Sediminicoccus sp. KRV36: one gene and its partner. Each later gene encodes a partner of the first gene's protein in a complex. Links are inferred from orthologs where the notes say so. Each region holds a gene or a part of one and is shown on either strand. Other genes may lie near its edges.

Evidence for each region.
Region 2: the proteins of xseB (region 1) and xseA are in contact, whole or in part, in a cryo-EM structure (PDB 8TXR), measured with the Escherichia coli proteins. The link is inferred for Sediminicoccus sp. KRV36 from one-to-one orthologs.

Annotation. Positions count from the first base shown.
Region 1 is NZ_CP085081.1:2,282,125-2,288,418, forward strand. Bases 3,322-6,276 are described here. They hold xseB (exodeoxyribonuclease VII small subunit), read right to left. Parts: upstream 4,936-6,276; coding sequence 4,708-4,935; downstream 3,322-4,707. Other genes in these bases: dxs (1-deoxy-D-xylulose-5-phosphate synthase), read right to left, coding at 3,322-3,772; LHU95_RS10565 (polyprenyl synthetase family protein), read right to left, coding at 3,773-4,693; LHU95_RS10575 (histone deacetylase family protein), read right to left, coding at 5,123-6,052; LHU95_RS10580 (sulfurtransferase TusA family protein), read right to left, coding at 6,049-6,276. Also shown: LHU95_RS10545 (hypothetical protein), read left to right, coding at 1-27; LHU95_RS10550 (isoaspartyl peptidase/L-asparaginase), read right to left, coding at 126-1,067; LHU95_RS10555 (TlyA family RNA methyltransferase), read right to left, coding at 1,105-1,839; more of dxs, read right to left, coding at 1,847-3,321; more of LHU95_RS10580, read right to left, coding at 6,277-6,285. UniProt on the Escherichia coli protein: Bidirectionally degrades single-stranded DNA into large acid-insoluble oligonucleotides, which are then degraded further into small acid-soluble oligonucleotides.
Region 2 is NZ_CP085081.1:2,740,246-2,746,388, reverse strand. Bases 1,260-4,063 are described here. They hold xseA (exodeoxyribonuclease VII large subunit), read left to right. Parts: upstream 1,260-1,848; coding sequence 1,849-3,279; downstream 3,280-4,063. Other genes in these bases: LHU95_RS12845 (M23 family metallopeptidase), read left to right, coding at 3,276-4,058; purD (phosphoribosylamine--glycine ligase), read right to left, coding at 1,260-1,801. In the rest of the region: LHU95_RS12860 (PLP-dependent transferase), read right to left, coding at 1-483; more of purD, read right to left, coding at 518-1,259; LHU95_RS12840 (efflux RND transporter periplasmic adaptor subunit), read left to right, coding at 4,203-5,483; LHU95_RS12835 (CusA/CzcA family heavy metal efflux RND transporter), read left to right, coding at 5,663-6,143. UniProt on the Escherichia coli protein: Bidirectionally degrades single-stranded DNA into large acid-insoluble oligonucleotides, which are then degraded further into small acid-soluble oligonucleotides.

The DNA of each region.
Region 1 (6,294 bases):
AGCATTCGCGTCGAGAACAACAGCTGACGCACAGAGCATGATCCGTGAAGGCGGCTTCGCCGAAGCGGTGAATCATTCTCCTCGCCGGGCATGATCCGCGCAGGCGGCTTCGCCGAAGCGGTGCGTCACTCGCGCGGCGAGTTCTGCTCCTGATGGATCGCGGTGTGTGGCGTGGCGCCCGCCCGCCACCACCCGCGATACATCCCCTCCGTGCCGAAGGGCAGCGCCACCTCGCCCTCGGCGTCCACGGCGATCAAGCCGCCGCGCCCGCCCGCTTCAGGCACGCGGATCAGCGCCACTTCGGCGGTAGCCTCGGCCAGGGATTTGCCGGCCAGGCGCATCAGTGCCGCGATTTCATGCGCGGCGGCGCAGCGCATGAAGGCCTCACCCGTCCCGGTGCAGGAAACGGCCACATGCGAATCGGCCCAGGTGCCGGCTCCCAGGATCGGCGTATCGCCCACGCGCCCGGCGCGCTTGTTGGTCATGCCGCCGGTCGAGGTCGCGGCGGCCAGCATGCCGTTGCGGTCGCGCGCGACGGCGCCGATCGTGCCCATCTTCGCGGGCAGGTCATGATCGAGTGAGACCGTCTGCGCCGCCTGCGCGGCCAGGAGTTGCTGGCGGCGATGCTCCGTCTCGAAATAGGCCGGTGCTTCGAGAGCAAGCCCCTGGCTTGCCGCGAAATCATCCGCCGCCTGGCCCGCCAGCAGCAGATGAGGTGTGGCGCGCATCACCGCCTGCGCGGCCAGGATGGGGTTGCGGATGCGCGTGGCGCCCGTCACGGCGCCGGCCCGGGCGGTGCTGGTCATCAGCGCCGCATCCATCTCGATGCTGCCCGCCGCCGTGAAGGTGCTGCCATGCCCGGCGTTGAAGAGGGGGCAATCCTCCAGGCTCATCGCGGCGGCGATTACGGCGGCCTCGGCGCTGCCGCCCGCATCGAGGATGGCGCCACCCGCCTGCAGGGCGGCGTGCAGAGCCGCGCGGAAGGCGGCCTCCTTGTCCGGGGTGAGTTCATCGCGCCGGATGGTGCCGGCGCCGCCATGGATGGCGATGGTCCAGGTGTCTCGCATGGGCGAAGGTTAGCGGGGTTTTGCGCGGTTGCGCAGATCAGTCCCGCACGGCGCCGATGAGGAATTCGCGATTGCCCTCGGGGCCCAGCAACGGGCTTGGCTCCACGCCCAGGACGCGCCAGTCGGGCAGGGCGGCCCACCATTCGGCCATCTCGGCGCAGACGCGTTCATGCACCGCCGCATCGCGCACCACGCCGCCCTTGGCGATGGCCGGGCCAACCTCGAATTGCGGCTTGATGAGCGCGATGGCCCAGGCGCCCGGCTTGCACAGCGCGAGGCAGGCGGGCAGCACGACGCGCAGGCCGATAAAGCTCGCGTCACAGACCAGCACATCGAGGGGAGGGACGTCGCCCGGCTTGATGTGGCGGGCATTCACGCGCTCCATCACCGTCACGCGCGGATCATGCCGCAGCTTCCAGGCGAGCTGCCCATGCCCCACATCCACGGCATGCACATGCGCGGCACCGTGATGCAGCAGCACATCCGTGAAGCCGCCCGTGGAAGCGCCGAGATCCAGGCATACCCGCCCCTCGGGCGAGAGGCCGAAATGCGCAATGCCATGCGCGAGCTTCACGCCCCCGCGCGAGACCCAGGGGTGATCCTGCCCGCGCAGTTCCAGCGCCCGGCCCTCGGCGATGATCTCGCCGGGCTTGTTGATCCGCGTTTCGCCCGAATAGACCAGGCCCGCCATGATGTAGGCCTGGGCGCGGGTGCGGGATTCCGCCAGCCCGCGCTCGACCAGTGCGAGGTCGGCGCGCAGCTTGCCGGTCATGGCCGGCTCAGGCGCGCGCCGGCTCCGCCAGCGCGTCCTTGCCCAGTGCCGCCAGCGCCATCGCGGTGATCTGCGGCGCGTTCAGCCCGGCCTGGTCGTATTGCTTCCTGGGATTTTCGTGATCGATCCAGATATCGGGCAGCGTCATCGGGCGGAATTTCAGCCCGTGATCCAGCAGGCCGCGCAGCGCCAGATGGTGCATCACCAGGCCGCCAAAGCCGTTCAGGCTGCCTTCCTCGATGGTGATCAGCACCTCATGGTGCCGTGCCAGCTGCTCGACCAGCGCGGTGTCCAGCGGCTTGGCGAAGCGCGCATCGGCCACGGTGGTGGAAAGGCCGAAACTGGCCAGCTCATCCGCCGCCTTCAGGCATTCCTGCAAGCGCGCGCCATAGCTGAGGATGGCGATCTTGCTGCCCTCACGCAGGATGCGTCCGCGGCCGATCGCCAGTGGCGTGCCGCGCGCGGGCAGGGGCTCGAGCGCGAAGCCCTCGCCGCGCGGATAGCGGACGCCCGAGGGGCCGTCCTCGATCTGCGCCATGGTGGCGATCATGTGGGCCAGCTCCACCTCGCAGCTGGCCGCCATCAGCGTGAAGCCGGGCAGGCAACCGAGATAGGCGATATCGAAGCTGCCCGCATGCGTGGCGCCATCGGCACCCACAAGGCCGGCGCGGTCCATGGCGAAGCGCACGGGCAGGCCCTGCAAGGCCACGTCATGCACCACCTGATCGTAGCCGCGCTGCAGGAAGGTTGAATAGATGGCGCAGAAGGGCTTCATCCCCTCGGTCGCCATGCCGGCGGCGAAGGTGACGGCGTGCTGCTCGGCGATGCCGACATCGAAGCAGCGATCCGGGAAGCGCTTGGCGAACATGTCGAGGCTGGTGCCGGAGGGCATGGCCGCATTCACGGCCACGATGCGCTCATCCACCTCGGCCTCGGCGATCAGGGCCTGGGCGAAGACCTTCTGATAGACGGGCGGGCCGGGCGGCGCCTTTTGCTGCTCGCCGGTGATGACGTTGAACTTCTGCACGCCGTGATACTTGTCGCCGCTGGTTTCGGCGGGGGCATAGCCCTTGCCCTTCTGCGTGACGGCATGGACTAGGAAGGGGCCCTTGTGCTCGGTGTCGCGCAGGTTGCGCAGCACGGGCAGCAGGTGGTCCATGTTGTGGCCGTCAATCGGGCCGACGTAGTAGAAGCCCATCTCCTCAAAGAGGGTGCCGCCGGTCAGCAGGCCGCGCGCATATTCATCGGCGCGCTTGGCCGCACGCTCGATCGGGCCCGGGAAATTCTTCGCGAGCTTGGCGACGAAATCTCGCACCGACAGGAAGGGCCGTGAGGAAATCGTGCGGCTGAGATAGGCGGACATCGCGCCCACGGGGGGTGCGATGGACATGTCATTGTCGTTCAGGATGACGATGAGGTTGGCCTTCTCGGCCCCCGCATTGTTCATCGCCTCATAGGCCATGCCGGCCGACATGGAGCCATCGCCGATCACCGCGATGACGTTGCGCGGCGTGCCCTGCAGCGCGCTCGCCACTGCCATGCCGAGGCCGGCCGAAATGCTGGTGCTGGAATGGGCGGCACCGAAGGGGTCGTATTCGCTCTCGCTGCGCTTGGTGAAGCCCGAAAGCCCGCCGCCCTGGCGCAGCGTGCGGATCCGGTCCCGCCGCGCGGTCAGGATCTTATGCGGATAGCACTGATGCCCCACATCCCAGATCAGCCGGTCATGCGGCGTGTCGAAGATGGCGTGAATCGCCACGGTGAGTTCAACCACGCCGAGCGAGGAGCCCAGATGCCCGCCGGTCACGGAGACGGCGCTGATGGTTTCGGCCCGCAATTCGTCGGCCAGCTGGCGCAGCTGGTCGGCGGAGAGATTGCGCATATCCGCGGGGACGCGCACCCGGTCCAGCAGCGGGGTTGCAGGGCGGTCTTGCATCTAGTTTCTCCGCTCAATCACGTAATCGGCCATGGCGCGCAACAAATCCGCGCGGTCGCCAAACATTTCCACATGGTCCCGCGCCTGCGCCACCAGGCGCTCGGCCTGCATGCGGGAACGCTCGATGCCGAGCAGCCCCACCAGCGTGGCCTTGCCCGCCTCGGCATCCTTGGCGGTCGCCTTGCCCATGGTCTCCGTGCTGGCGGTCGCGTCCAGCAGGTCATCGGCGATCTGGAAGGCGGCCCCCAGATCGCGCCCATAGGCCGCCAGCGCATGGCGCTGCGAGGATGCGGCCTTGCCCAGCACGGCACCCGCCTCGGCCGAGAATTCGATCAGCTTGCCGGTCTTGAGCAATTGCAGCCGGCCAATGGCGGGCTCTTCCAGGGGCGTCGTCGCCTGCTCGGCCATGATGTCCAGCATCTGGCCGCCGCACATGCCGCGCGGGCCGGCGGCGCGGGCCAGCATGCGCACCAGCTCGATCCGCACGGCGGGGTCCGGATGGGTCGCGTCATCGGCCAGCACGGTGAAGGCGTGGCATTGCAAGGCATCGCCGGCGAGGATGGCCGTCGCTTCGTCGAATTGCTTGTGGCTGGTGGGCTTGCCGCGCCGAAGGTCGTCATTGTCCATGGCCGGCAGATCGTCATGGATCAGGCTATAGGCGTGCATCATCTCGATCGCGCAGGCGACGCGAAGTGCCGCACTGCGCGAGACGCCGAACTGCCTCGCCCCTTCCAGCACCAGGAAGCCGCGCATGCGCTTGCCCCCGCCGATGGTCGAATAGCGCATGGCATCGAATAGCCGCGCCTCATCGCCCTCGACCATCGGGAGAAGCTGATCCAGCGCCGAATCAATATCCTGGGCGGCCTCGGTCAAGGCGGCCGCGAGTGAGGCGGCGGAAGCCCCGCCGGTGACCATATCCATTCGGCTCCGTAATCCTATTCCACATCCTTCAGGGTCAGGCCCAGCCCGCCTTCGACGACGGCCTGCACCTTTGCCTCGGCTTCCGCAAGCTTCGTCTCGCAATAGCGGCGCAGCGCGGTGCCTCGTTCATACTCCGAAATCGCCTGGGCCAATGTGCTGCGCCCACCTTCCAGCGACTTTACGATTCCCTCAAGCTGGCTCAGCGCCTCCTCGAAGGACAAATCCAGCACCTCGCCGCCCATGTGCTCCGCGGGCTTCGATGCATGGTGAACTGACATTGCTCGCTCCCTTAATGATGCCCGACCTTGGTAACCTGTGGCCCCTGTTTCCCAGGGCCCTCATTGTTGGGGACGCCGGTTTTGATCCGCCCGCCCCGACAGATGCGCAGCAAACCGAAGTTTTCGAGGTAACACAACCGTCGCATTCCGCTCAACTTCGCATTAGGGCGCGAACATGCGCGGCGGAGGAGCTTGCCAGCGCCTGCAAATCATAGCCCCCCTCCAGCAGACTGACCACCCGGCCCGCGCAAACGCGGTCGGCCAGGGCGCACAACTCCATGGAAAGCCAGCTGAAATCCGCCTCCGTCAGGCGCAGCTGGGCCAGCGGATCCCGTGCATGGGCGTCAAAACCGGCCGAGATGACGATGAGATCAGGGGCGAAGGCCTCGATCGCTGGAAGCAGGGCCTCTGCCCAGGCCGCGCGAAACTCCATGCCGGAGGCACCAGGCGGCAGGGGCGCATTGTGGATATTGCCGACCCCCGTCTCGGAAGCGGCACCCGTGCCGGGGTAAAGCGGCATCTGGTGGCTGGAGGCAAAGAGGATGGTGGGGTCCGCCTCGGTGCAGTCCTGGCTGCCATTGCCGTGATGCACGTCAAAATCGCAGATGGCCACGCGGGCCAGGCCATGGGCGGCCTGGGCGTGGCGGGCCGCGATCACGGCATTGGCGAAGAGGCAGAATCCCATCGGGCGGCGCCGCTCGGCGTGGTGGCCGGGCGGGCGGGTGGCGCAGAAGGCGCGGCGTACCTTGCCCTCGCAGACCTCATCCACCGCGCGCACCGCCGCCCCGGCCGCCAGCAGCGCGGCCCGGGCGCTGCCCGCGCACATGATGGTATCGGCATCCAGGGCCATGTATTCGCCCGGCGCCGGGCGCACGCCCAGGATGGCGGCCACATAATCGGCCGGATGGGCGCGCGTCAGCTGCTCCTCCGTGGCTTCTTCCGGCTGGTCGCGGATCAGCTCGGCGAATTCCTCGCTGTCCAGCGCCTGGAGCACGGCGCGCAGCCGGTCCGGGGATTCCGGATGGCCCTCACCCATCTCATGCGCCAGGCAATCGCGGTGGGTGAGCAGCAGCACGCTCATGCCTCGGCCCGCCGGCGCAGGATGAAGCGGAAGGCGTCATCTTCCTCGGCCCAGGCCAGGAGTTCATGGCCGGTTTCCTGCGCATAGGCATGGAAATCCTTCACGGCGGCGGGGTCGGTGGCCAGCACGGCGAGCGTGGCGCCGGGCGCCATGGCGCGCAGCGCCTTATTGGCCTTGAGCACAGGCAGCGGGCAGGTCATGCCGCGAACATCGAGTGTGGTGGTGTCTCCCATACCGCCAAT
Region 2 (6,143 bases), 460 kb from region 1 along the record:
CAGCTTCGGGTTGGGCAGCGTCTCGGCATAGTAGCAGCGGGTGCGCGCATCGGTGGCGCGGGCAAAGGCTTCGGGGTCGGCCGGGTCCACGAAACGGACCTCGATGCCGAATTGCTTCAGCGTGTTCGCGAACAGGTTGTAGGTGCCGCCGTAGAGGTCGGTGCTGCTGACGATGTTGTCGCCCACCTCGCAGAGGTTCATCACGCAGAAGCTGGTCGCCGCCTGGCCCGAACCCACGGCGAGTGCCGCGGCCCCGCCTTCCAGCTGCGCGATGCGCGTCTCCAGCGCGTCGCAGGTCGGGTTCATGATGCGGGTGTAGATGTTGCCCAACTCCGCCAGCCCGAACAGCCGCGCGGCATGGCCGGTATCCTGGAATTGGAAGCTGGTGGTCTGATGGATCGGCACCGCGACGGAGCCGGTATTCGGGTCCGCGCGATGGCTGCCGCCATGCAGGGCGATGGTCTCTGGATTGGTGTAGGTCATGCTGGCTTCCCTCGCTTTGCGAGGGAGCGTGCCATCACTCGCCCGGCGTTGGAAGGGCGCGCCAGGCGATGTCGCTCCGGCAGAAGCCCTCCGGCCAATCCACCAGGGCCACGGCGGCATAGGCGGCGGCCCGCGCCTCGGCGAGGGTGGCGCCCGTGGCGCCGATGCCCAGCACCCGGCCTCCATGGGCCACCAGCCGCCCGGCCTCATCCTGCGCCGTGCCGGCGTGGAAGATCTGCACGCCCGGGACCTGGGCCGCGGCTTCCAGCCCGCGGATTTCGGTGCCCCGCAGCGGCGTGCCGGGATAGCCCCGCGCCGCCATGACGACGAGCAGGCTGGCCAGCTTCTCCCAGCGCAGCTCGAAATCCCGCAAGCCGCCCTGGGCCGCGGCCAGCAGGGCGGGCAGCAGATCGCTGCGCAGGCGCAGCATCAGCGCCTGGCATTCCGGATCACCGAAGCGGACGTTGAATTCCAGCAGCTTCGGGCCTTCGGCCGTCAGCATCAGCCCGGCAAAGAGCACGCCCTGGAAGGGCGTCCCGCGCCGCGCCAACTCGGCCAGCACGGGGTTGATGCACTCGGCCATCACCTGCGCCTGCAAGGCTGGCGTGAAGGCGGGCGGCGGGGAATAGGCGCCCATGCCGCCGGTATTCGGGCCGGTATCGCCATCCCCCACGCGCTTGTGGTCCTGCGCCGCACCCAGCGGGATGGCATGCGTGCCGTCACACAGCGCGAAGAAGCTGATTTCTTCGCCGATCAGGCATTCCTCGATGACCAGGATGCGGCCGGCCTCGCCATGGATGCCGGCTTCCATCATTTCGGCCACGGCTTCCTCGGCCTCGGCCAAATTGAATGCCACCACCACACCCTTGCCGGCGGCCAGGCCGTCGGCCTTCACCACGATGGGCGCGCCTTGTTCGCGCAGATAGGCGCGGGCGGCATCCGGGTCCGTGAAGCGGCCATGCGCCGCGGTGGGGGCCCCCGCGGCATTGGCAATGTCCTTGAAGAAGCTCTTGCTGCCCTCGAGTCGCGCCGCCGCCGCGCGGGGCCCGAAGCACAGCAGCCCCGCTTCGGCGCAGGCATCGGCCAGCCCCAGCGTCAGCGGCGCTTCCGGCCCGACGACCACGAGATCCATCGCCTCGGCCTTGGCGAAGGCGACCAGTGCGGGGATATCCTCGGCCCCGATGGCCACGCATTCCGCCACTTCGGCGATGCCGGGATTACCCGGCGCGCACCACAGGCGGGTGAGCAAAGGCGAGGCCGCGATGGCCCAGCACAGCGCGTGTTCGCGCCCGCCGCCGCCCACAACAAGAATCTTCATTCGATGACTGCCTCCGCAAAGCCAAAATCCGCCCCTATAAGTCATGCATGGACGGGATCGGTGCCAATGTTCCGGAGTACGGTGTGGGCGAGTTGGCGGGAGCCATCAAGCGCACGCTGGAAGGCGCCTTTTCCCGCGTGCGCGTCCGCGGCGAGCTGACCGAGGTCAAACCCTACGCCTCCGGCCATATCTACCTCTCGCTCAAGGAGGAGAATGCCAAGATCGAAGCGGTGATCTGGAAGGGCACCGTCTCCCGCGTCGGCCTGCGCCCCGAGAACGGCATGGAAGTGGTGGCGACGGGCCGCCTCTCCACCTATGCCGACCGCTCCAAATACCAGCTGGTGATCGAGAAGCTGGAATATGCGGGCGCTGGTGCGATGCTGGCGCGGATCGAGGCGCTGAAGGCGGCCCTGCTCAAGGAGGGGCTGTTCGATACCGAGCGCAAGCGCGCCTTGCCGCTGCTGCCCCGCGTCATCGGCGTGGTGACCAGCCCGCAGGGTGCGGTGCTGCAGGATATCCGAACCACGCTGGCACGGCGCTTTCCGCGCCATGTGATCCTCTGGCCCGTGCCGGTGCAGGGGGAGGGGGCGGCGGAGAAAATCGCCGCTGCGATTCGCGGTTTCTCCGAATTGCCGCCGGGCGGCGCGATTCCGCGCCCCGATGTGATCATCGTCGCGCGCGGCGGTGGCTCGCTGGAGGATCTGATGGCCTTCAACGAGGAGGTGGTGGTCCGTGCCGCCGCCGCCTCGACCATTCCGCTGATCTCGGCCGTGGGGCATGAGACGGACACCACGCTGATTGATTTCGCGAGTGACCGCCGCGCGCCCACCCCCACCGCCGCCGCCGAGCTGGCCGTTCCCGCGCGGGTGGAGCTGGCGGCTGATCTGGCGCAGCGCGCGGCGCGGATGGACAACCGCATCACCGCCCGCCTGCGCGAGGCGCGGCTGCATCTGACGCGCGCCGAGGCCGGCCTGCCCGACCTGCCGGCCCTGGTGAACCTGCTCCGCCAACGGCTGGATGACCGCGCCGAGCGGCTGCGGGCGGCCCTGCCGGGCTTTGTCGTGGCCAAGCGGGCCGAATTGACGCGGCTCGGCGCCGGCTTGCGCCACCCGCGGGAGGCCATCGCCGCCGGCACCCACGCGCTGCAATCGCTGGATCAGCGGCTGCGGGCCGCCTGGGCGCGGGCCTCCGCGCGGCGCCTGGCGGCCCCGGCGCTGGCGCGGCTCTCCGCCGGCCCCGTGCTGGCGCTGATCCGTGAGCAGGCGGCGCGGGTCGAGGGCCTCGCGGCCCGGCTGGAGGCTGTCAGCTACAATGCCGTGCTGGCGCGGGGTTTCGCGCTGGTGCAGGGCACGGATGGCACGGCCTTCTCATCCGCCGCGCAGGTCGCGGCGGGGGCCAGCCTGACGCTGACCTTCCAGGATGGCGTCGTGAAGGCGGTGGCGGCCGGCGGCAAGCCCAGGCAAGGCAGCCTGTTTTGAGGCGCCGCGCCGCCCTTGCCCTGCCGGCCCTGCTGCTGGCGCGGCCAGCGGCGGCGGTGGAATGGCGCGGCACGCCGGCGCAAGGGACGCTGCTGATCGGCCAGGGCGCCCAGGGCGCGCGGATCACGCTGGATGGCCAGCCCGTACGCGTCTCGCCCGAGGGGTTCTTCGTGCTCGGCTTTGGCCGCGATCACGGGCCGCAGGCGGTGCTGAGCGTGAACGGGGTGGCGCGCAGCATCGCCGTCGCGCGCCGGGAATGGGATGTGCAGCACATCACGGGCCTGCCGCCCGCCCAGGTCACGCCCGATGCCGCCGCACTGGAGCGGATCAGGCTGGAGCGGGAGCGGCTGAATGCCGTGCGCGGCGTCGATTCGTCTCGAGTGGATTTCGCCGGTGGCCTGGCCTGGCCGGCGCGCGGGCGCATCAGCGGGGTATTCGGCAGCCAGCGCGTCTTGAACGGCCAACCGCGCCAGCCGCATTTCGGCCTGGATGTGGCGGGGCCGGTGGGCACGCCCATCCTGGCGGCGGCGGCCGGAAAGGTCACGCTGGCGGCCGATTTCCACTTCTTCGGCAAGCTGATCGTGCTGGATCACGGCCATGGGGTGAACACGCTCTATGCCCATCTTTCCGCCATGGATGTGCGCGAAGGTGATGAGGTTCGCCAAGGTGGCCGCCTGGGGGCCATGGGTGCGACGGGCCGCGTGACCGGCCCGCATCTGCATTTCAGCCTGGGTTGGTACCGGCTTTGGTTGGACCCCCAGCCGCTTCTTGCGGCCTGAGATCCGATTTTATTACCAATTTTTTAGCCCTGGGCGCTACCTTCTCGTTCAGCTTCGGTTTATCTAGCGAAGTAACAGGTGGTTCCGGCGGGTGGTGTTTCAGCTCTCCTTCTTCCTCAGCGTGTCGGAAAGTTCAGGGCATTCATGAACGTGATTCACCACGAGGCCCCCAAGGCCGATTCGCCGGCCGGGACCTCCGCCGCGGCCGAGGTGACGGAGCCGCCGGCGCGCAAACCTTGGCTCTGGTTGGGGCTGGCCGCGGCCGTCGCGGCCGGGGGCTATGTCTATCTCAATCGGGCCGATACCACGCCGCCGCCGCCGCCCACTGTTGAGCGCCTTCCGGTCGGCGAATTCCGCCTGAATGACAATGAAATGCGCGCCCTGCGGATCGAGCCCGTGGTGATGCGCGAATTCCGCCCCGAGCGCCTGGCCGAGGGGCGCATCGCCTATAATGACGATCGCTCGACGCCGATGCTCGCTCCCTTCACGGGCCGCGTGATCCGCGCCTTCGCCCGCGTGGGTGATCGTGTCGAGGCCGGCGCACCGCTTTATGAGGTGGAGACGCCGGACGTCACCACCGCCGCCAATGAACTCCTGGCCGCGCTGGACAATGTGCAGAAGACCCGCGTGGCGCTGGAGCAGGCGCGGCGCGAGGAGGCCCGCCAGCAATCGCTGTTTTCCGCCCGCGCCGCCTCACAGCGCGATGTCGAGCAGGCGCGCGCCGCCGCCAATGCCGCCGATGCCGATGCCCGCAGCGCCGTGGCCCAGGCCGAGGCGCAGCGCGACCGGTTGCGCGTGCTGGGCCGCACCGCCGAGCAGATCGCCGAGATCGAGCGCACGCGCCAGGTCAGCGGCATCATCACCGTGACGGCGCCCCTGGCCGGCACCATCACCCAGCGCCGCGTGGGGCCGGGCCAATGGGTTTCGGCCGGGCAGGGCGATCCGGTCTTCACCATCGCCGATCTCTCGACCATGTGGCTCGTCGCTGCCGTGCGGGAGCTGGATGTGCCGCTGATCCAGGTGGGCCAGACCGTGGAGGTGACCGTCGCCGCCTTGCCGGGCCGCGCCTTCCCCGCGCGTATCGTGCGCACCGCGGCCGGCCTTGACCCGGCCACCCGCCGCCTGACCGTGATGGCCGAGGTGCTGGACCCCGAAGGCGTGCTGCGCCCCGAGATGTTCGCGAATTTCCGCATTTCGGTCGGCGAGGCGCAGCAATCGCCGGCGGTGCCGGCCAGTGCCGTGATCTTCCGCGGTTCGGAGGCCAATGTGTGGGTGGCCCTGCCGGAGGGCCGCTTCATCATGCGCAAGATCACGCCCGGCATCCGCGCGGGTGACATGATTCAGGCGCGCGATGGTATTCAGGCCGGCGAGCGCCTCGTCACCGGCGGCGCCCTGTTCATTGACCGCGCCGCGCGGATTGATTGACGCCAATGGCTGAGAGACCGACTCACTGCCTCGTCGGCAAGCCGCCTCACCAGATCGGGCTGGCTTTCGCGAGGCCGCTTCACGGCTTCGGCGGCAAGCCGCCTCACCAGATCGGGCTGGCTTTCGCGAGGCCGATTCACTGCTTCGGCGGCAAGCCACCTCACCAGATCGGGCTCTGAATGCGCCAAATTGTCGCCATCTCGCTGCAGCAGCGGGCTCTGGTCATTCTGCTGTTCATCGCCTTTGTGGCCGTCGGCGCCTACGGCTTCCTCAAGCTCAATATCGAGGCCTATCCGGATCCGGTGCCGCCGCAGGTCGTCATCATCACGCAAAACCCCGGGCAATCGGCCGAGGAGATCGAGCGCTATGTCTCGATCCCCATCGAGCTTGCGATGGCGGGGCTGCCCAATCTGAATTCGGTGCGATCGACCAGCCTGTTCGGCCTTTCGGATGTGCGGGTGCAGTTCACCTTTGCCTATAATTACGAACAGGCCTTGCAGCAGGTGCTCAATCGCCTCGCCGTCCTGCGTGACCTGCCGGATGGGTCCAACCCCACCATCAGCCCTCTTTCACCCATCGGCGAGATCATGCGTTACCGCGTGGTCGGCCCGCCCGGCTTTTCTCCGGATGACCTGAAGGTGTTGCAGGAATGGGTGCTGG